2 regions of the Microbacterium sp. NPDC055599 genome follow, and region 1 is predicted to be linked to the other one. Evidence: predicted binding sites of a transcription regulator. Region 1 holds the regulator's gene; the other holds the start of a gene.
The links. Region 1 encodes HrcA, which represses chaperone genes, less so after heat shock. Its sites were predicted from a motif close to TTNGCACTCGNNNNNNNCGAGTGCNAA; they were not measured.
Positions count from the first base shown of each region.

Region 1 (10,311 bases):
GCGATCACCACGCGCTGGCGCATGCCGCCGGAGAACTCGTGCGGGAACGACTTCATGCGCCGCTCCGGCTCGGTGATGCCGACGAGCTTCAACAGCTCGACCGAGCGGTCCCACGCATCCTTCTTCGACAGGCTGCGGTGCACCGTGAGGGCCTCGATGAGCTGGTCGCCCACGGTGTAGACGGGGGTGAGCGAGGTCAGCGGGTCCTGGAAGACCATCGACATGCCGTTGCCGCGGATCACCGACAGCTGCTTGTCGCTCATGCCGATCAGCTCTTTGCCGTCGTACATGATCGAGCCGGTGACCTTGGCGTTCTCGTCGAGGAGCCCCATGATCGCGAGCGAGGTGACGGACTTGCCGGAGCCGGACTCGCCGACGATGCCGAGGGTCTTGCCGGCTTCGAGGTCGAACGAGACGCCGCGCACGGCGTCGACGCGGCCGGCCTCGGAGGCGAAGCTGACCTTGAGGTCGCGGACGGAGAGGACGTTGGTCATGCGCGGCCTCCTGCAGCCGAGGTCGGGTCGAGGGCGTCGCGCAGGCCGTCGGCGATCAACGCCATCGACACCGTGAGCAGGGTCAGCGCCGCCGCCGGGAAGTAGAACAGCCACGGGGCCGTGGTGAGCGAGCTCGAGCCGGCACCGATCAGCGCGCCGAGCGACACGTCGGGGATCTTGACGCCGAAGCCCAGGAACGACAGACCGGTCTCGGTCACGACGGCCGAGACGACGCCGAGGGTGAAGTTGATCACGAGGAGCGAGCCGATGTTCGGCAGCAGGTGGCGCAGCACGATCTTCATGCCGCCCACGCCCATGTAGCGGGCCGCGCTGACGTACTCGCGCTCGCGCAGCGACAGGGCCATGGTCCAGATGACGCGGGCGGGGAAGTACCACCCGATCACGAAGATCATGATGAGTGCGATCACGCGCCAGTCTCCGCCGGCCTTGTTCGAGATCATCGCGAGGATCAGGAAGCTCGGGATCACCATCATGAAGTGGATGATCAGGAGCGAGATGCGCTCGGTCCAGCCGCCGAAGTAGGCCGCGGCCGTGCCGACCAGGGCCGACACGATCGTGACGCCGATCGAGACCGTGAGCGCGATCATGAGAGAGCGCTGCAGGCCGACCGCGACCTGCGCGAACAGGTCGTTCCCGGCGTTGTTGGTGCCGAACCAGTGCTCCGTGGACGGCGGGGTGCTCAGGTTGAGGAAGTCGAGCTCCACGTGGTCGTAGCGCGCGATCAGCGGGCCGAAGATCGCGAACAGCACGAGCAGCGCGAAGATCACCAGGCCGATGAGCGCACCGCGGTTGCGGGAGAAGCGCCGCCAGTACAGGCTCCACTTCGACAGGCGCTTCGTCGCGACGCGGGTGGTCTCGGGGCCGGCGGCCGCGGGGTCCGGGTGGATGGTCGGGTCGAGCATGTCGGTGCTCATGTCAGCTCACTCTCACACGCGGGTCGAGGACCACGACGGCGATGTCGGCGAGGATCGCGCCGATCGCCGTGAGGACCGCGCCGAAGGCCGCGATCGCGACGGTTCCGTGGATGTCGTTCTTCGAGATGGTCTCGATGAAGTACTTGCCCATGCCGTTCCACGCGAAGATCGTCTCGGTCAGGACCGCACCGGTGAAGATGGCGGGGATCGTGAAGGCGACCTGCGTGGCGACGGGGATCAGCGAGGTGCGCAGCGCGTGCTTGCGGATGGCCTGCTGCTTGGTGAGGCCCTTGGCGCGAGCGGTGCGCACGTAGTCGGCGTTGATGTTGTCCAGCAGCAGCGAGCGCTGCAGGAAGTGGATGCTCGCGTAGCCCGTGAGCACCAGGGCTATGGTCGGCAGCGTCAGATGCTGCAGCACGTCTATCAGGGTGGGGAAGAAGCCCTCGACCCCCTGACTGGCGTTCCCTGTCACATAGAAGATGCGCGTGCCGGTGGCGTTGTTGAGGCCGATCGCGAGCAGCACGATCGCGAAGGCCGCGACCACGATCGGGATGTTCAGCGTGATGATGCTGGTGGCCTGGCCGATGCGGTCGGCGAGCTTGTACTGGCGGGACGCCGTGTACACGCCGAGCGCGATGCCGAGGATCGTGGTGATGATCGTCGCGCCGAGCACGAGCTCCGCGCTGACCCACATGCGGTACGCGACCTGCTCGTTGACGGAGCCGCCGGTCGGGCTCACCCCCCAGTCCCAGCGGAGGAGGATGCTCGTGAACCAGTTCCACCAGCGCTCGATGAGCGGCACGGTGTCGCTGAGGTTGCGGGGCACGAGGAGGTTGTTGATCTGCTCTTCACTGAGCGGAGGACGACGGCCCACGTAGTTGCTGCGCGGATCGAGGAACCCCCACGCGAGGAAGTAGGTGAGGTTCGTCGCGACCACGATCATGAGCAGCCAGCCGAGGGCGCGGCGTGCGAGGTACTTGATCAAGGGGGATTGTCTTTCTCTTCTCCAGACGCGCTCGGGATCCGCCGACGCAACGCTGAGCCGGGCGGATGAATCGGGCGCCATCCGCCGTTCTGCGCGACGCGACAGCCCTCACGGAGTCTGTGACGGAGTCGTATCGCTTACGGGATCCGGTGTCACGGATTGATCCCGGGCAACTTCGGGAGACTATCACCGATGTCCCCGAATGGGGATTCCCCCGCCCCTCACCGTAGAATCGACGGGACATGTCCCCACGCGCTCTCACCCCGCTTCAGCCTGCCGCGACGCCGGCTGCGCAGATCCGCAATTTCTGCATCATCGCCCACATCGATCACGGCAAGTCGACGCTCGCCGACCGCATGCTCCAGATCACCGGAGTGGTGTCGGACCGGGACATGCGGGCGCAGTACCTCGACCGCATGGACATCGAGCGCGAGCGCGGCATCACCATCAAGAGCCAGGCCGTGCGCATGCCCTGGGAGATCGACGGCGAGACGTTCGCGCTGAACATGATCGACACCCCCGGCCACGTGGACTTCACCTACGAGGTGTCGCGCTCCCTCGCCGCGTGCGAGGGGGCGATCCTCCTGGTCGACGCCGCACAGGGGATCGAGGCGCAGACGCTCGCCAACCTCTACCTGGCGCTCGAGAACGACCTGCACATCATCCCGGTCCTCAACAAGATCGACCTCCCGGCGGCCGACCCGGAGAAGTACGCGAAGGAGCTCGCCTCCCTCATCGGGGGCAAGCCGGAAGACGTGCTGCGCGTCTCGGGCAAGACCGGCGTCGGCGTCGAGGATCTGCTCGACCGCCTCGTGCGGGAGATCCCCGCGCCGGTCGGAGACGCCGAGGCTCCCGCCCGCGCCATGATCTTCGACTCCGTGTACGACGCGTACCGCGGCGTCGTCACCTACGTGCGCATGGTCGACGGCAGCCTCTCCCCGCGCGAGCGCATCCAGATGATGTCGACCGGCGCCAACCACGAGGCTCTCGAGGTCGGGGTGTCCAGCCCCGAGCCGACGCCCACGAAGGGCCTCGGTGTCGGCGAGGTGGGCTACCTCATCACCGGCGTGAAGGACGTGCGCCAGTCGAAGGTCGGCGACACCATCACGAACGCGCGCAAGCCCGCCGCTGAGGCGCTCCCCGGTTACACCGACCCGAAGCCGATGGTGTTCTCGGGCATCTACCCGATCGACGGCAGCGACTACGCGGAACTGCGCGAGGCCCTCGACAAGCTCAAGCTCTCCGACGCGTCGCTGCAGTACGAGCCGGAGACCTCGGTCGCGCTCGGCTTCGGCTTCCGCTGCGGCTTCCTCGGCCTGCTGCACCTGGAGATCGTGACGGAGCGGCTCGCGCGCGAGTTCGGCCTCGACCTCATCACCACGGCGCCGAGCGTGATCTACGAGGTCGTCACCAGCGACACCGGCGAGACGGTCACGGTCACGAACCCGAGCGAGTACCCCGATGGGCGCATCGGCTCGGTGTCGGAGCCGATGGTCAAGGCGGCGATCCTGCTGCCCAAGGACTACGTCGGCACCGTGATGGAGCTGTGCCAGTCGCGGCGCGGCACGCTGCTGGGCATGGAGTACTTCTCGGAGGAGCGCGTCGAGCTGCGCTACAACATGCCGCTCGGCGAGATCGTGTTCGACTTCTTCGACCAGCTCAAGTCCAAGACGCAGGGGTACGCCTCGCTCGACTACGAGCCCTCCGGTCAGCAGGAGGCCGACCTGGTGAAGGTCGACATCCTCCTCCAGGGCGAGAAGGTCGACGCCTTCAGCTCGATCGTGCACCGCGACAAGGCCTACGCGTACGGCACGATGATGGCCGAGCGCCTGCGCAAGCTCATCCCTCGTCAGCAGTTCGAGGTGCCGATCCAGGCGGCGATCGGTGCGCGCATCATCGCCCGCGAGACCATCCGCGCGATCCGCAAGGACGTGCTCGCCAAGTGCTACGGCGGTGACATCACGCGCAAGCGCAAGCTCCTCGAGAAGCAGAAGGAGGGCAAGAAGCGCATGAAGATGGTCGGCCGCGTCGAGGTCCCCCAGGAGGCGTTCATCGCGGCGCTCTCCGGCGACGTCGAGGGCAAGGACAAGAAGTAACCCGGGCGATCCTGGGCGCTCCCGTGGTGCGGGGGGTGTTCGCCCAGGGAACCCGAAGTAGGCTGGATCTCATGCGGCGCGGGACTTTCCGAGACGACACGGTGGACTATGCGGCCGTGGGTGCGACCCACGCCCCCGACCTGATGCAGTACCCGCCGGAGCGCAGCATCCCGGCGGAGGAGTCCTGGCGGATCGGCAGCGGCGAGGAGCGGTTCCAGACGGCGGGCGAGGCCCTGCTGTCGTGGACGGCGCAGCGCGCAGCGGGACTCTCGGTGGAAGACGTGCGTCCCGCCCCGGGCCCCGCGTACGCCGGGGTCAGCTTCGACGCCGAGGGCAACCCGATCGCGCCGAGCAAGCGCGATGTCGAGCCGCGCTACGACGCGGAGGGCATGCCGTTCGTCGGCGCCGGGATGACGCTGCACCTGCGCGGTCGGGTGGGCGGCATGCGCGCCGACTCCGAGCTGCGCGTGATCTCGGTCACCGAGGAGACACGGCGCATCGGCTTCGTGCTCGGGACGATCGGGGGCTCGGTCGTCAGCGGCGAGGAGTCGTTCGACGTCGACTGGCGCGAGGACAACGACGAGGTGTGGTTCACGGTGCGCGCGTTCGACGCGCCCAACGCGCTCGTCTACCGCCTGATCCCGGCCCTCATGAAGCGGCGCCGCCGCGAGCTGTTCGCGCGGTACCTGCGCGCGATCTCCCCGCTGTACGCGACCCCCGTCTGATGGCGGGACCGCTTCCCCTCGGCGATCCGGCTCCCGCCGACGGTCGCCTGCCCGACGACCTGCCGATCTCTGCCGACACCCCGTTCTCGGCGTACCTGCACGTGCCGTTCTGCCGCGTGCGCTGCGGCTACTGCGACTTCAACACCTACACGTCGAGCGAGCTGCGCGGCGCGAAGCAGGAGGACTATGCGTCGACCCTGATCGCCGAGATCGCCCTCGCTCGCGGCGTGCTGGAGGCCGCGGGGGCGCTGCGACCGATGGACACGGTGTTCTTCGGGGGCGGCACGCCGACGCTGCTGCCCCCGGGCGACCTCGCGCGGATGCTCGGCGCGGCGACCGCGGCGTTCGGGCTGGCGCCGGGTGCCGAGGTGACGGTGGAGGCGAACCCCGACACGGTGACGCCCGAGGTGGCGCGCACCCTCGCGGAGGCCGGCGTCACGCGGTTGTCGATCGGCATGCAGTCGGCGGTGCCGCACGTGCTCGCCGCTCTCGATCGCACGCATCAGCCGGAGAACGTGCGGACGGCGGTGGCCGCGGCCAAGGGTGCGGGACTGGACGTCAGCGTCGATCTCATCTACGGCGCGCCGGGGGAGTCACTCGCCGACTGGGAGGCGTCGCTCGATGCGGCCCTCCAGCTCGAGTCGGACCACATCTCCGCGTACGCGTTGATCATCGAGGACGGCACGAAGCTCGCGCGGCAGATCCGTCGCGGCGAGGTGCCTACCCCCGACGACGACCTGCAGGCGGACATGTACGAGCTGGCCGACGAGCGGCTGGCCGCGGCGGGCTTCGAGTGGTACGAGGTCAGCAACTGGGCGCGCACGCCGGAGCAGCGGTCGCGGCACAACCTGGCGTACTGGCGGGGGAGCGACTGGTGGGGCTTCGGTCCCGGCGCGCACAGCCACGTGGCGGGACTGCGCTGGTGGAACGTGAAGCATCCGGCCGCCTACGCGCAGCGGCTCGCGGCGTCCGCGTCTCCGGCGGCGGGACGGGAGCGCCCCGACGTGGAGGCCCAGACGCTCGAGCGCATCCTGCTGCTCAGCCGCATCCGCGAGGGCATCGCGGTGGAGGACCTGCCCGCGGCGAACCGCCCCCGCGTGGCCGGACTCATCGCGGACGGCCTGATCGACGCGGCGGCGGCGATCCGCGGGCGCGTGCAGCTCACCCTGCGCGGACGCCTCCTCGCCGACGCGGTGGTGCGCGAGCTCACCGACTGAGTGATCGGCGCGCGGGTTCGGAGAACTCCCGGTCGTACGCGGTAGGATTGGCACTCAGGGTGTCAGAGTGCCAGCGTCCGGTCGTCAGCGGGAAGGGGTGGGCCATGGTCACAGAGCGAGGACTCCAGGTTCTCCGCGCGATCGTGCAGGACTACGTCGAGACGCACGAGCCGGTGGGCAGCCGATCGATCGTCGACCGTCACTCGTTCGGGGTGTCCGCGGCGACGATCCGCAACGACATGGCGCAGCTCGAAGACGAGGAGCTCATCACCGCCCCCCACACGTCGTCCGGTCGCGTGCCCACCGACAAGGGCTACCGCGTCTTCGTCAACCACCTCGCCCAGCTCCGTCCCCTCTCCTCGGCGCAGCGCTCGGCGATCGAGTCGTTCCTCGCCGACCCCGCCGACCTCGACGACCTCATGGCGCGCACGGTGCGGGTACTGACGCAGCTCACGGGTCAGGTCGCGCTGGCGCAGTATCCGTCGTTCGCCCGCGCGCGGGTCACGCACGTGGAGCTCGTCGCGCTGGCCCCCAACCGTCTCCTGACCGTGCTGGTGACCGATGCCGGCGGCGTCTCGCAGCGGATGACCGTGCTGCCGGATGCGATCGACGAGGCCGATCTCGGTGTGCTCCGCGCCCGGCTCTCCGCGCTCATCACGGGACAGGCGATTGCGGAGGCGTCCGAGCGGCTGCAGACCCTGCTGGCCGCGGAGGAGACGCCGCGCGACCGCGTGCTGCGCACTCTCGCCGGCGTCCTCGTCGACGAGCTGGGCGGGTTCCGTCAGGAGCGACTGGTGATGGCGGGCGCGGCGACCCTCGCCCGCCGCGAGCACGACTTCCGCGGCAGCATCCACCCCCTCCTCGAGGCGATCGAGGAGCAGGTGACGCTGCTGCGGCTGATGAGCGAGATGGTGGCCGACGAGCACGGCCTGGCGGCCAGCATCGGCACCGAGAACGCGCCGTTCGGTCTCGGCGAGGCGTCGATCGTCGCGAGCGACTACGCGGCACCGACCGGAACGGCGCGCGTCGGCGTGATGGGGCCGACGCGCATGGACTATCCGAGCAACCTGGCGGCGGCGCGGGCGGTGGCCCGCTACCTGTCGCGGATGCTCGACGACGACGAGGCCGGCCGCTGACGCGGCCCCACGGAACACGCAGAAGGGCGATTGTGGCGGACCACTATGAGGTTCTCGGGGTGTCCCGGGACGCTTCCACGGATGAGATCAAGAAGGCGTACCGCCGACTGGCGCGGCAGCTCCACCCGGACGTGAATCCGGGCGAGGACGCGGCAGAGCGGTTCAAGCTCGTCACCCACGCCTACGACGTGCTCAGCGACGAGGAGTCGCGACGCCGTTACGACATGGGCGGCGGGGACGGCGCCGCGGGCAACTTCGGCGGCTTCGGCGGGTTCGGCGACATCTTCGAGACGTTCTTCGGCGCCGCGCAGGGCGGTGGCCGCGGAGCCCGGCCCCGGTCGCGGCGCGAGCGCGGTCAAGACGCCCTGGTGCGCGTGACGCTCGAGCTGGGCGACGTCGTGTTCGGCGCGCACCGCGACATCGAGGTCGACACCGCGGTGCTGTGCGAGACGTGTCAGGGCTCGTGCTGCCAGGAGGGCACCTCGCCCGTCACGTGCGACATCTGCGGCGGCACCGGCCACGTGCAGCGTCAGGTGCGCAGCCTGCTCGGCAACGTCGTCACCTCGCAGCCGTGCGGCACGTGCGAGGGCTACGGCACCACCATCCCGTATCCGTGCGGCACGTGCGGCGGACAGGGGCGCGTGCGCTCGCGGCGCACCGTGTCGCTCGACATCCCCGCCGGCGTGGAGACCGGACTGCGCCTGCAGCTGCCCGGCTCCGGTGAGGTCGGTCGCGCCGGTGGCCCCCACGGCGACCTGTACGTGGAGGTCACGGTCACCCCGCACCCCGCGTTCAGCCGGGAGGGCGACGACCTCCTCGCGACGCTCGAGGTGTCGATGACCGATGCGATCCTCGGCACCGACACGTCGATCGAGGGCCTGGACGGCGAGGTCGACCTGGAGATCCGCCCCGGTGTGCAGTCCGGCGACGTGCTGACGATCAAGGGCCGCGGCATCACGCCGCTGCGCGGCACCCAGCGCGGCGACCTGCGCGTGGGCGTGCAGGTCGTGACACCCACGAAGCTCGACGCGTCGCAGCGCAAGCTCATCGAGGACTTCGCGAAGAAGGCGAAGGCTCCGGCCCCGCAGCTCGCCCAGTTCCAGCAGGGGCTGTTCTCGAAGCTGCGCGACCGGTTCCGCGGACACTGATCGTGGCGCTCCACTTCCTTGTCGAGACGGCGGGAGGCGCGGCCGTCGGCGACGTGGTCACGCTGACCGGCGCCGAGGCGAAGCACGCGGCCGTGGTGCGTCGGCTGCGCGTCGGCGAGGCCGTGACGGTGGGGGACGGCCGCGGCGTGTGGCTGACCGGCGTCGCGGAGGAGGTCTCGCCGTCGCGCGTCGAGGTGCGCGTGCAGGAGCGCGCGGTGTCGCCGTCGCCGTCGCCGAGGGTCGTGCTGGTGCAGGCGCTCGCGAAGGGCGACCGTGACGAGCTCGCGGTGCAGGCGGCGTGCGAGCTCGGCGTGGACGAGATCGTGCCGTGGCAGGCGGGTCGCAGCATCTCGCGCTGGGAGGGGCCCAAGGCGGCGAAGGGTCGCGAGCGCTGGGCGACGATCGTGCGCGAGGCGGCCAAGCAGGCCCATCGCGCATGGGTGCCGGAGGTCGCGCCGGTCGCGTCGACCGCGCAGCTGGCGGCGCGCGCGGCGCTGCAGCGGGTGCTGCTGCTCGACCCGACGGCGCCAGGGCGGCTGTCCGACCTGGAGCCCGACGGCCGCGACCTCGTGCTGGTGGTGGGGCCCGAGGGCGGCATCTCCGCCGAGGAGCTGGAGCGGCTCACGGCGGCGGGCGCGGAGCGCGTGCTCCTCGGCGACACGGTGCTGCGCACGTCCACGGCCGGACCGGCGGCGATCGCGGTGCTGTCGGTCGCTCTCGGCCGCTGGTGACCGCCGCCGCGTGCAGGGGCCCCGGTAAGCTGAACGCATGAGCGAACCCTCGATCTTCACGCGCATCCTGAACGGGGACATCCCCGGCGAGATCCTGCTCGATGCGGGTCGGGTGTTCGTGATCCGCGACATCAACCCGCAGGCTCCGCTGCACGCGCTCGTGATCCCGAAGACCGAGGAGTACCGCGACGTGACGGAGCTCGCGGCGGGTGACCCGGGTCTGCTGGCCGAGATGGTCGCGGCAGCGAAGCGCATCGCCGACGAGCACGCCAACGGCGAGTACCGCCTCATCTTCAACAACGGCGCGAGCGCCGCCCAGTCCGTCTTCCACGTGCACGCCCATGTGCTCGGCAATCTCGAGGAGAACAAGCTCGTTGGCTTCTGACGATCAGGAAACCGTCACCGAACGCATCTACGCGGACGGTGTCGCGATGGTGCAGCTGCTCGGTCCGCAGGACCGCCTGCTGCGGATGCTGGAACGCGAGCACCGCGATGTGCAGGTGCTCGTCCGCGGCAACGAGATTACCCTGACGGGCGAGCGCGACGCCGTCGCGAAGGCGAAGAACCTCGTCGACGAGCTGCTGGCGATGACGAAGGCCGGGCACGACCTGGCGCCCAGCGACGTGTCCAGCTCGGCGCGCATGCTCCGCACCGAGGGCGGTCCGCGCCCGAGCGAGGTGCTCGGCGAGGCGATCCTGTCGACCCGTGGCAAGGTGATCCGCCCGAAGACGCTCGGACAGAAGGAGTACGTCGACGCGATCGAGGAGAACACGATCGTGTTCGGCATCGGCCCGGCCGGTACCGGAAAGACCTACCTGGCGATGGCGAAGGCCGTGCAGGCGCT
Region 1 is NZ_JBSHIM010000004.1:58,192-68,502, forward strand. It holds gene ACWGQ1_RS04780 (ABC transporter ATP-binding protein) at 1-494, opposite strand, end outside; gene ACWGQ1_RS04785 (ABC transporter permease) at 491-1,429, opposite strand; gene ACWGQ1_RS04790 (ABC transporter permease) at 1,431-2,414, opposite strand; gene lepA (translation elongation factor 4) at 2,657-4,510, shown strand; gene ACWGQ1_RS04800 (DUF1990 family protein) at 4,582-5,235, shown strand; gene hemW (radical SAM family heme chaperone HemW) at 5,235-6,452, shown strand; gene hrcA (heat-inducible transcriptional repressor HrcA) at 6,557-7,588, shown strand; gene dnaJ (molecular chaperone DnaJ) at 7,621-8,736, shown strand; gene ACWGQ1_RS04820 (16S rRNA (uracil(1498)-N(3))-methyltransferase) at 8,739-9,467, shown strand; gene ACWGQ1_RS04825 (HIT domain-containing protein) at 9,505-9,852, shown strand; gene ACWGQ1_RS04830 (PhoH family protein) at 9,899-10,311, shown strand, end outside.

Region 2 (10,311 bases), on a different contig from region 1:
CACTGACGCGGCTGGGCGTCGACGAGCTGGACCTGTACTACGCGCACTTCGACGACGAGACCGTTCCGCTGGAGGAGACGGTCGCCGCGTTCGGCCAGCTGGTCAGCGACGGCCTCGTGCGACACGTGGGGGTGTCGAACTACTCGGCCGAGCGCATTCGCGAGTGGGTCGACATCGCCGGGCGGCTCGGGGTCGCGCAGCCGATCGCGATCCAGCCGCACTACAACCTCGTGCACCGTAACGTCGTGGAAGACACCATCATCCCGGTCGCCGAGGAGTTCGGACTCGGGCTGGTGCCCTACTACGCCCTGGCGAGTGGGTTCCTCACCGGGAAGTATCGCTCGACCGACGCCAGCGGCGAGGCGTCGCCGAGGGCCGCGGGTGCCGCGCGCTACGCCACCGACCAGGGCCTGCGCGTCCTCGACGCGCTCGGTGAGGTCGCGCACGCCCGCGGAAGCTCGATCGCCGCGGTGTCGCTCGCCTGGCTCCGGGCCCAGCCGACCGTGGTCGCCCCGATTGCGAGCGCCCGCTCCGTGGATCAGGTGCCCGACCTGCTGGAGGGCGCACGGCTCGAGCTGTCGTCCGACGAGGTGCACCGTCTGAACGATGTCTCGGCGTGGACGCCGACCTCCGCCGCCTGAGTCGTCAGTCGCCGACGAGTCCGAGCCGATGCGCGAGGATGACCGCGTGGATGCGATCGCGGGCGTCGAGCTTGGCCAGCACCCGGCCCACGTGCGTCTTGACGGTGGACTCGCCCACATAGAGAGCGCGCGCGATCTCGGCATTGGTCAGGCCCTGACCGATCGCCAGGAACACCTCCTGCTCCCGGTCGGTCAGCGAGGCGTAGCGGGACGCATCCGCGCGGTCGGGCTCCGCCGGTGTTCCGGATCCGAGCCGCGGCCCCACGTGCTCGAGCAGCAGGCGGGTGATGCGGGGGGAGAGCGCGGCGTCCCCACGGTGCACGGCCCGCACCGCTGCGAGCATCTCGCGGCGCTGCGCGTCCTTGAGGAGGAACCCGCTCGCTCCCGCGCGGATCGCCCCGAACGCGTACTCGTCCAGGTCGAAGGTCGTGAGCACGAGCACGCGGGTCTCCGGGTGGTCGCGCACGATGGCCGACGTGGCGGCGATGCCGTCGAGTTCGGGCATCCGGATGTCCATGAGCACGAGGTCGGGCGCAAGGGCCGCGCTCTGGGCGATCGCCGCGCGGCCGTCCTTCGCCTCCCCGACGACCACGATGTCGGGTTCGGACTCGAGCACCATCCGGAAGCCGAGGCGGATCAGCTCCTGGTCGTCGACGAGGAGCACGCGGATCGGCGATGTCATGAGGGGTCCTCCGGGGTGGGTGTCGTCGCGGGGACGACCGGGCTGAGGGGCAGTCGGGCGTGCAGGCGCCATCGGCCGGGACCGTCCGGTCCGGAGTGCAGCCGGCCGTGGACATGCGCCGCGCGTTCGGTGAGTCCGCGGAGGCCGAAGCCGCCCGCGCCGACGTCGGTGCCGGAGACGCCGTCGTTGACCACCTCGACGCGGACCTCGTCGTCGGAATAGCCGATCGAGACACCGATCATCGAGACGGCAGGAGCGTGGCGCATGGCGTTCGTCACCCCCTCCTGCACGATCCGGCCCAGTGCGTGGGCGACGGACGGCGGGACGTCGGCGGTGCCCGTCACCGTGAGCGTCACCGGGTACCCCGCGCGCTGGGCGGCTTCGACCGTCTCCCGCGGCTGGGCGGGCTCGACCGGCGCGAGGGGGAGCGGCGAGTCGTCGTCGCGCAGCACGCCCAGCATCGATCGCATCTCCGCCAGCGCGCTCCTGGCCGTCTCGGCAGCGGTCGAGGCTGCCGCGCGGGCCTGCGTGTGATCGGGGGTCGCGGCCGCACCCTCCGACAGGGCGACGATCACCGTCAGCGAGTGCGACACGATGTCGTGCATCTCGCGGGCGATCCGCGCGCGCTCCGCGGCCGCCGCCAGCTGGGCCTGTTGATCGCGTTCGACCAGGAGTTGCCGCGATCGGTCGATCACCGCGTCGATGTATCGCTGGCGATTGCCGACGTTCACGCCGATCAGAGTGCCGATGAGACCGAGGACCACGGTGCTCAGGACCGTGTTGAGGCCCGACTGGAGGGTGACGCCACCGGTCAGCAGCAGCGCGCCGGCGACCGCCGACACCGCGGCGACACCCCAGCCGAAGGCCGCCCAGGCCGCGCGCGACGACCCGTGGACGGCGAGGGAGAAGCCCGCGATCAGGAGCAGCGGGCTGCTGCCCGGAGAACCCGCGAGCAGAAAGAACACGTCGAGTGCATACGCCGCGACCGCCGGGAGCAGCGGGAGCCGCCGCCGCCACAGCAGCGTGGCACAGGCGGCGAGGACGGCCAGGGGCCAGACGATCGCACGGACGACGGCCCACGGCTCCGGCAGAGCGTCCAGACGCGCGGCCGGTGTCAGCGTGAGCAGGACGCAGAGCGCCGCGAGGAGGACGTCGGCGACCACGGGGTGCCGCGCCCAGAAACGTCGGAACACCCCGGGCGGACGCGGAAGCCGCAGCTCCTCGTCCTCACGGATCGAGTCGCTGCGGCTGCGCGTTCTCCTCACGGGCCGACTCTACGCGTCGCGCGTGCGCAGGACCGCCCATGCGGCCAGCAGCGCTCCGACCACCCAGCAAGCGAGCGTCAGAAAGGCGACGGGGGCCTCGAGCGCCGCTCCCTCACCCGGGAGGATCGCGCTCTGCGCGGCCGCCACCGGAAGATAGGTCGCGGCGTCCACCACCCACGCCCACGCCTCACCGGCCATCGAGAAGAAGTTCCCGACGATCGGCAGCACGAACAGCAGGCCGACCGTCGCGGCGATCGCGCCGGCGCCCGAGCGCAGGATGAACCCGAACGCGACGCCGATCAGTGCGAACACCGACATCGACAGCGATGCGACCAGGATCGGCAGGAACGACGCCGACGGGTCGGACCAGTCGATGCTCTGATCGCGGGAACCGACGATCATCCCGACCGCCACGGCCGCGACACCGAAGATCACGAGCGAGGACACGAACAGGAACAGCGCCAGCACGAGCGACTTCGCGAGCAGGACGGCCCCGCGCACCGGAACGGCCGTGAGCGTCGAGCGGATCATGCCGGTCGAGTACTCGCCGGTCACCGCGATCGCGCCGATGATTCCCGCCAACAGCATCGTGAACTGGATCGGCATGACCACGGCCTGGATGGGTTCGAACCCCGGAACGTCCACCGCCTGGGCGATCAGCATGGCGATGCCGATCGTGAGGACGGCGGCGATCGCGATGGACCACCACGTGGAGCGCAGCGTGGTGAGCTTGATGGTCTCGCTGCGGACGGCCCGGAAGAAGGTGAGCCGGCGACCGGTGTCGACGCGCGGTGTCGTGGCGACGGGGGCCTGCGTGGTCATGAGAGCTCCTTCGTGCGGTACTCGACGGCGTCGCCGGTGAGAGCGAGGTAGGCGTCCTCGAGAGAGCCGGTGGTGGGCGTGAGTTCGTGCAGGGGGATACCGCGTTCGGCAGCCAGGTCGCCGATGCGTGCGGCCGGGAGACCGACGATGTCGAGCAGATCCGGCGCGGAGCTGACGATCTCGACGTCCGGCGCCCCCACGGCCGCGGCGAGCTCCGCGGGACGCGGCGTGCGCACCCGAACGGTGTTCCTGGTCCACGAACGCACGAGGTCCGCGAGGGGAGCATCGGCGAGGACACGCCCGCGTCCCATCACGATCACGTGGTCGGCGGTCTGCGCCATCTCGCTCATCAGGTGGCTCGACAGCAGCACGGTCCGCCCCTCCGAGGCGGCGTGGCGCACGAACTGCCGCACCCAGCGCACACCCTCGGGGTCGAGACCGTTGACCGGCTCGTCGAGGATCAACGTATGCGGGTCACCCAGTAGAGCCGAGGCGATGCCGAGGCGCTGGCCCATGCCCAGGGAGAACTTCCCGGCGCGCTTGCGGGCGACGGAGCCGATGCCGGCGAGGTCGATCACCTCGTCGACCCGCGAGTCGGGGATGCCGTGGGTCGCGGCCATCGCCCGCAGATGATTCCTGGCGCTGCGCCCGGTGTGCACGGCCTTCGCGTCGAGGAGCACCCCGACCTCGGTGAGCGGGGCGCGGAGCTTGCGGTATTCGCGCCCGCCGACGGCAGCGCGACCCGAGGTGGGCCGGTCGAGTCCGACGATCAGGCGCATGGTCGTCGACTTCCCGGCACCGTTCGGGCCGAGGAACCCGGTGACCGTGCCCGGCCGGACGGTGAACGACACGTCATCGACGGCTGTCTTGTCTCCGAACCTCTTGGTGAGGCCTTCTGCTGTGATCATGTCGTCCACGCTACGGACGGCGCCCGCCGCGCGCGTCCGCCCGCGGTACCTTTCCGCGCGCTCCGCATCCTCCCCCGGATGGATGAGAGACCGCTTGCACCGGGGTGCCGTCCGGGGCAACCATGCTGCGCCCGGGAGCGCCGTGAGCCGTCGGGTTCCGGGGCTCGGATAGGGTCGACGGGTGACAGACGCCCGTCGACTCCCCGCGCCCCTGGCCCTCGGCGGAGCCGTCGCCATCGGCGTCATGACCGCCATCCAGGCGCGGATCAACGGGGTGCTGGGCGTACGGGTCGACAACGGCATCGTCGCGGGCTTCCTCTCCTTCTCGGTCGGGCTCGTGGCGCTCGCGGTCGTGATCGCGCTCCTGCCGTTCGCCCGTCGCGGTGCCGTACGGCTATGGCGGGGGATCCGCGGGCGCTCCGTCCCGTTCTGGATGCTCCTCGGCGGCGCGTGCGGGGCCCTCACGGTCTCGACGCAGGGGCTCACAGCGGGCGTCCTCGGCGTCTCGCTGTTCACGGTCGGCGTGGTGGCGGGGCAGACGCTCCACGGCCTGGTGCTGGACCGGATCGGCTTCGGGCCCGCGGGCGTCGTCGCGGTGACCCCCGGTCGCCTGCTCGGTGGGGCGCTGGCGCTCGCCGCGGTCGCGATCTCCCTGTCGGGCGACGTCCTGGCGTCCGCTCCGCTGTGGATGCTGGTGCTGCCGTTCCTCGCGGGAGTGGGCATCGCCTGGCAGGCCGCGACCAACGGGCGTTTGGCGCAGCGCGTGCAGTCGCCCATCGCCGCCACGCTCATGAGCTTCATCGCCGGCACGGTCGTGCTCGCGGTCGCCGCGGCCCTGAGCGTCGCGCTGCGCGGAGCGCCGGACCCCCTCCCGGCCGAGCCGTGGCTCTACCTCGGCGGGTTCCTCGGTGCCGCGTACATCCTGCTCGGCGCGTTCATCGTGGCTCACACGGGTGTGCTGCTGATGGGGCTCGGCTCGGTGCTGGGCCAGCTGGTGACCTCGGTGGTGATCGACGTGCTGTGGCCTGCGGAGGCGGGACCGGCGCTGTGGCAGGTGATCGCGATGGTCGTCGTCGCGGTGGCGTCGGTCGTCGTGGCAGTGCCGCGGCGTCGTCGCCGGTGACTACGCGGGGTTCTCCTTCGCGGCCTTCTTCTTCGCCTTCTTGGCGGCCTTCTTCGCCTTCTTCTTCGCCTTCTTCTTCGCCTTCTTGGTGGCCTTCTTCTCCGCGTTCGCCTCGGCCTTCTTCTCGTTCTCGGCGGGCTCGGCGGCGGCGACGGCCGGTTGGGTCGAGGGGAGACGCGTCAGCAGTCTGCGCGCGTCGACGGCCTTGCGTCGGCCCGGCGACTTCCCCGGCGGTTTGTCGCCGACGTACAGCCAGCCCAGCAGCTCCTCGTCGTCGGCGAGGCCGTGCATCGCCGCGACCGGCTGCGACCGCGTGTAATGTCCGGTGCGCCAGATCACACCCCACCCTGCTTCGTCCAGCAGGAGGCTGAGCACGTGGGCGACGCCGGAGGCGACGGCCTCCTGCTCCCACCGCGGCACCTTCTCGCTCGGCTGGTAGCTGGCCACCACCGCGATCAGCAGGGGGGCGCGCAGCGGCTTCGTCGAGGGGGAGTCGTCGCCCTGCGCCTGGGCGATCGCTGCTCCGAGGGCCTCTCGATCGGCGCCGCGCAGCTCGATCAGCCGCCACGGTCGCAGCGAGGAGTGATCGGCGACGCGTCCGGCCGCGGCCACCAGGGTCAGCAGTTCTTCCCGCCCGGGCGCGGTGTCTCCGACCTTCGACCAGGACTGTCGTGCGCGGACGGCGTCGAGCGCGCTCACGACTCGTCTGGTGTGAAGTTCAGCGCGATCGAGTTCATGCAGTAGCGGTCGCCCGTGGGAGTGCCGAAGCCGTCGGGGAACACGTGCCCGAGGTGTGAGCCGCACGCGGCGCAGCGGACCTCGGTGCGCACCATGCCCAGGCTGTCGTCCTCCAGGAGCTCAACGGCGTCGGGCCGGATCGACTCGTAGAAGCTGGGCCACCCGCACCCGGAGTCGAACTTGGTGCCGCTCTTGAACAGCTCGGCGCCGCACGCTCCGCACGTGTACAGGCCGGCGCGCTCCTCGTCGAGCAGTTCTCCGGTCCAGGCGCGCTCGGTCGCGGCCTGGCGCAGCACCGCGTACTGCTCTTCGCCGAGCTCCTTGCGCCACTCGTCTTCGGTCTTGTCCACGCTGTACGACATTGCGTCCTCCTCGGGTCCTCTCCATTCTCCACGCTGCGGCGGTGTCTCGGCGCTGCGCGTCAGAATGGACGCATGACCGACCCGATCCGGGAGCGCTATGCCCGCTTCGCGCGCGACGAAGCCCCCGGGCGCAGCCCCCTGTACGGGGAGTGGGCGGCCGGCGTCAGCGATGACGAGCAGCTGCGCGATGTGCTGCGTCGCATCCCGGAGACGCACCGCCAGCCACCGCTGGTGTTCGCGGTGTCCCGGCTGCTCGGCGCCCCGCTCGAGGACTACGCGGCGTGGCGCGCCTTCGTCCTGGCGCACGCCGACGTGCTCGTGGCCGAGTGCGCGGCGCGGTCCCTGCAGACGAACGAGCCGCTGCGGCTGGCGGCGCTGCTCCCGGTCCTCTCCGAGATCGAGGGGCCGATCGCGCTTCTCGAGCTCGGCGCATCGGCCGGTCTCTGCCTGTACCCCGACCGGTACTCGTATCGCTACGTGACGGCCGAGGGCTCCGAACGGCTCGCCGTCGACCCGCACGACGGTCCCTCCCCGGTCGTGCTGCAGAGTCGGGTGACGGGGACGATGCCGAGTGTTCGCCTGCCCGAGGTCGTGTGGCGGGGCGGCATCGATCTCGCACCGCTCGATGCCGCGGACGACGGAGACCGGCGGTGGCTGCGCGGGCTCGTGTGGCCGGGGGAGTCCGGGCGCGAGCGCCGCATCGAGGCCGCGCTCGACATCGCTGCAGCCGATCCACCGCTGCTGCTCGCCGGCAACGCGGCCGAGAGGCTCGAGGAGCTCCTGGCGATGGTGCCTGTGGGTGCCACCCCCGTCGTCACGACGCCCGGGGTGCTCGTCCACATCCCCCGCCGTGCGCGCGAGGCTCTCGTCGCGCAGATCCAGGGGCTGCCGGCGCGATGGATCACGATCGACCCACCCGGACTGCTCGACGTGTGGCGGCCGTCCGTGGACGCGACGACATGGTCCGGCTTCGTGGTCGCGCTCGACGGCAGGGTGCGGGCGGCGGCCGACCCGCTCGGGCGATGGTGGGAGTGGCGCGCGGGCGATGGCGTCACCGCGTCCTAACCTGGAGCCATGCTCGGAGACCTCACGGAACGCGACCGCGCGATCCTCGCCCTCGAAGCCGCCTGGCCGCGGCATGGCGGCATGAAGGAAGAGGTCATCCGCAGCACCCTCGGCATGAGCGCGGCGCGCTACTACCAGCTGCTCGGACGACTCATCGACTCCGAGGCGGCCCTGGCGTTCGACCCGGTCCTGGTGCGGCGGCTGCGACGGCTCCGCGACACCCGGGGCACCCGACGGGCGGCGCGCATGCCCGGCTTCGTCGGCTGACGGACCCGCTTCGCTCCGCTCGCTGGCCTCCGTCGCGGATTGCCAGCATCGTGCCGCTAGCATCGAGGGGTGTCCAAGCCCTCCCGTGACCGATTCGATGACGTTCCCCGCGCCTCCGGACGCGTCGGGGCCCACCGCGCGGAGGCTCCGGGCATGAACGGCTGGGTGGTCCTGCTGTGGTCCTTCGTGGCTGCGCTCGTTCTGATCATCGCCGGGATCTTCGGTTCGCTGGTCGTCATGGGGCGCATCGAGCTGTTCCCCGAGGCAGGCCCCAGCGCGGTGCCGACACCGGAGGAGACGGGTGTGATCGACCCGAGCTACTCGGTCATGATCCTCAACGCGACCCCTGATTCCGGCCTCGACGACCAGATGCGTGACACTCTCATCAATGCCGGCTGGCCGGCGGGGATCGTGTTCGCCACGGACAGCGCGAGCGACGACTTCGCCACGACGACCATCTACTACGTCGACGACGCGGACGAGCAGGCGGCCGTGGGTCTCGCCGGGGTGATCGGGGGCGCTGCGGTGAAGCAGGACGACTTCTACGCCGATCTGAACGAGACGGGCGGCAAGCAGCTCACCGTCGTGATCGGCCTCGATCGCTCAGCGTCGGCGCCGGAGCAGTCCGAGGAGACTCCCGCTCCCTGACGCCCCTCCACAGGCGGGCGACGCGGCTTGCACTCGATGGTGTCGAGTGCCAGAATGGCGTTAGCACTCTCTCACTCTGAGTGCTAAACCCACCGTCTACGTCCAGGAGGGACGACAAAACTCATGGCAAAGATCATCGCCTTCGATGAGGAGGCCCGCCGCGGCCTCGAGCGTGGCCTCAACATCCTCGCCGACGCGGTCAAGGTGACCCTCGGCCCGCGTGGTCGCAACGTCGTGCTCGAGAAGAAGTGGGGCGCCCCCACGATCACGAACGACGGTGTCTCCATCGCCAAGGAGATCGAGCTGGACGACCCGTACGAGAAGATCGGCGCGGAGCTCGTCAAGGAGGTCGCCAAGAAGACCGACGACGTCGCCGGTGACGGCACGACGACCGCCACGGTGCTCGCCCAGGCCCTGGTCCGCGAGGGTCTGCGCAACGTCGCGGCCGGCGCCGACCCCATCTCCCTCAAGCGCGGCATCGAGAAGGCCGTCGCCGCCATCACCGAGGAGCTGCTGAGCAGCGCGAAGGAGATCGACTCCAAGGAGCAGATCGCCGCGACCGCGTCCATCTCGGCGGCAGACCCGGCCATCGGCGAGCTGATCGCCGAGGCGATCGACAAGGTCGGCAAGGAGGGTGTGGTCACCGTCGAGGAGTCGCAGACCTTCGGCACCGAGCTCGAGCTCACCGAGGGCATGCGCTTCGACAAGGGCTACCTGAACCCGTACTTCGTCACGGACCCGGAGCGCCAGGAGGCCGTGTTCGAGGACCCGTACATCCTCATCGCCAACCAGAAGGTCTCGAACATCAAGGACCTCCTGCCCATCGTCGACAAGGTGATCCAGGACGGCAAGGAGCTCGTCATCATCGCCGAGGACGTCGAGGGCGAGGCTCTGGCGACGCTCGTGCTGAACAAGCTCAAGGGCATCTTCAAGTCGGTCGCCGTCAAGGCTCCCGGCTTCGGCGACCGTCGCAAGGCGCAGCTGCAGGACATCGCGATCCTCACCGGCGGCCAGGTCATCACCGAAGAGGTGGGCCTGAAGCTCGAGAACGCGACGCTCGACCTGCTGGGTCGTGCCCGCAAGGTCATCGTCACCAAGGACGAGACCACGATCGTCGAGGGTGCCGGCGAGGCCGACCAGATCGAGGGTCGCGTCACGCAGATCCGTCGCGAGATCGAGAACACCGACAGCGACTACGACCGCGAGAAGCTGCAGGAGCGCCTGGCGAAGCTCGCCGGTGGCGTGGCCGTCATCAAGGCGGGCGCTGCGACCGAGGTCGAGCTCAAGGAGCGCAAGCACCGCATCGAGGACGCCGTGCGCAACGCGAAGGCGGCCGTCGAGGAGGGCATCGTCCCCGGTGGTGGCGTCGCGCTCATCCAGTCCGGCACCAAGGCGCTCGACGCCCTGTCCCTCGAGGGTGACGAGGCGACCGGTGCGAACATCGTCCGCGTGGCGATCGAGGCTCCGCTCAAGCAGATCGCCCTCAACGCCGGTCTCGAGCCGGGTGTCGTCGCCAACAAGGTCTCCGAGCTCCCCGCGGGCCAGGGCCTCAACGCCGCCAGCGGCGAGTACGGCGACATGTTCGCACAGGGCATCATCGACCCGGCGAAGGTCACGCGCTCCGCGCTGCAGAACGCCGCGTCGATCGCCGGCCTGTTCCTGACGACGGAGGCCGTCGTCGCCGACAAGCCGGAGAAGGCTGCCGCTCCCGTGGGTGACCCCTCGGGTGGCATGGACTTCTGATCCCGCTGCATCCACAGAAAGCCCCCGGCTCCGGCCGGGGGCTTTCT
Region 2 is NZ_JBSHIM010000002.1:33,275-43,585, reverse strand. It holds gene ACWGQ1_RS01735 (aldo/keto reductase) at 1-641, shown strand, start outside; gene ACWGQ1_RS01730 (response regulator) at 646-1,323, opposite strand; gene ACWGQ1_RS01725 (histidine kinase) at 1,320-2,588, opposite strand; gene ACWGQ1_RS01720 (ABC transporter permease) at 2,598-3,410, opposite strand; gene ACWGQ1_RS01715 (ABC transporter ATP-binding protein) at 3,407-4,318, opposite strand; gene ACWGQ1_RS01710 (DMT family transporter) at 4,530-5,441, shown strand; gene ACWGQ1_RS01705 (nitroreductase family protein) at 5,442-6,140, opposite strand; gene msrB (peptide-methionine (R)-S-oxide reductase MsrB) at 6,137-6,541, opposite strand; gene ACWGQ1_RS01695 (DUF2332 family protein) at 6,614-7,606, shown strand; gene ACWGQ1_RS01690 (DUF3263 domain-containing protein) at 7,616-7,873, shown strand; gene ACWGQ1_RS01685 (LytR C-terminal domain-containing protein) at 7,943-8,521, shown strand; gene groL (chaperonin GroEL) at 8,645-10,264, shown strand.
Region 2: groL (chaperonin GroEL) is a predicted target of HrcA. The motif match lies at 8,582-8,608, and genes of this name have one in related genera.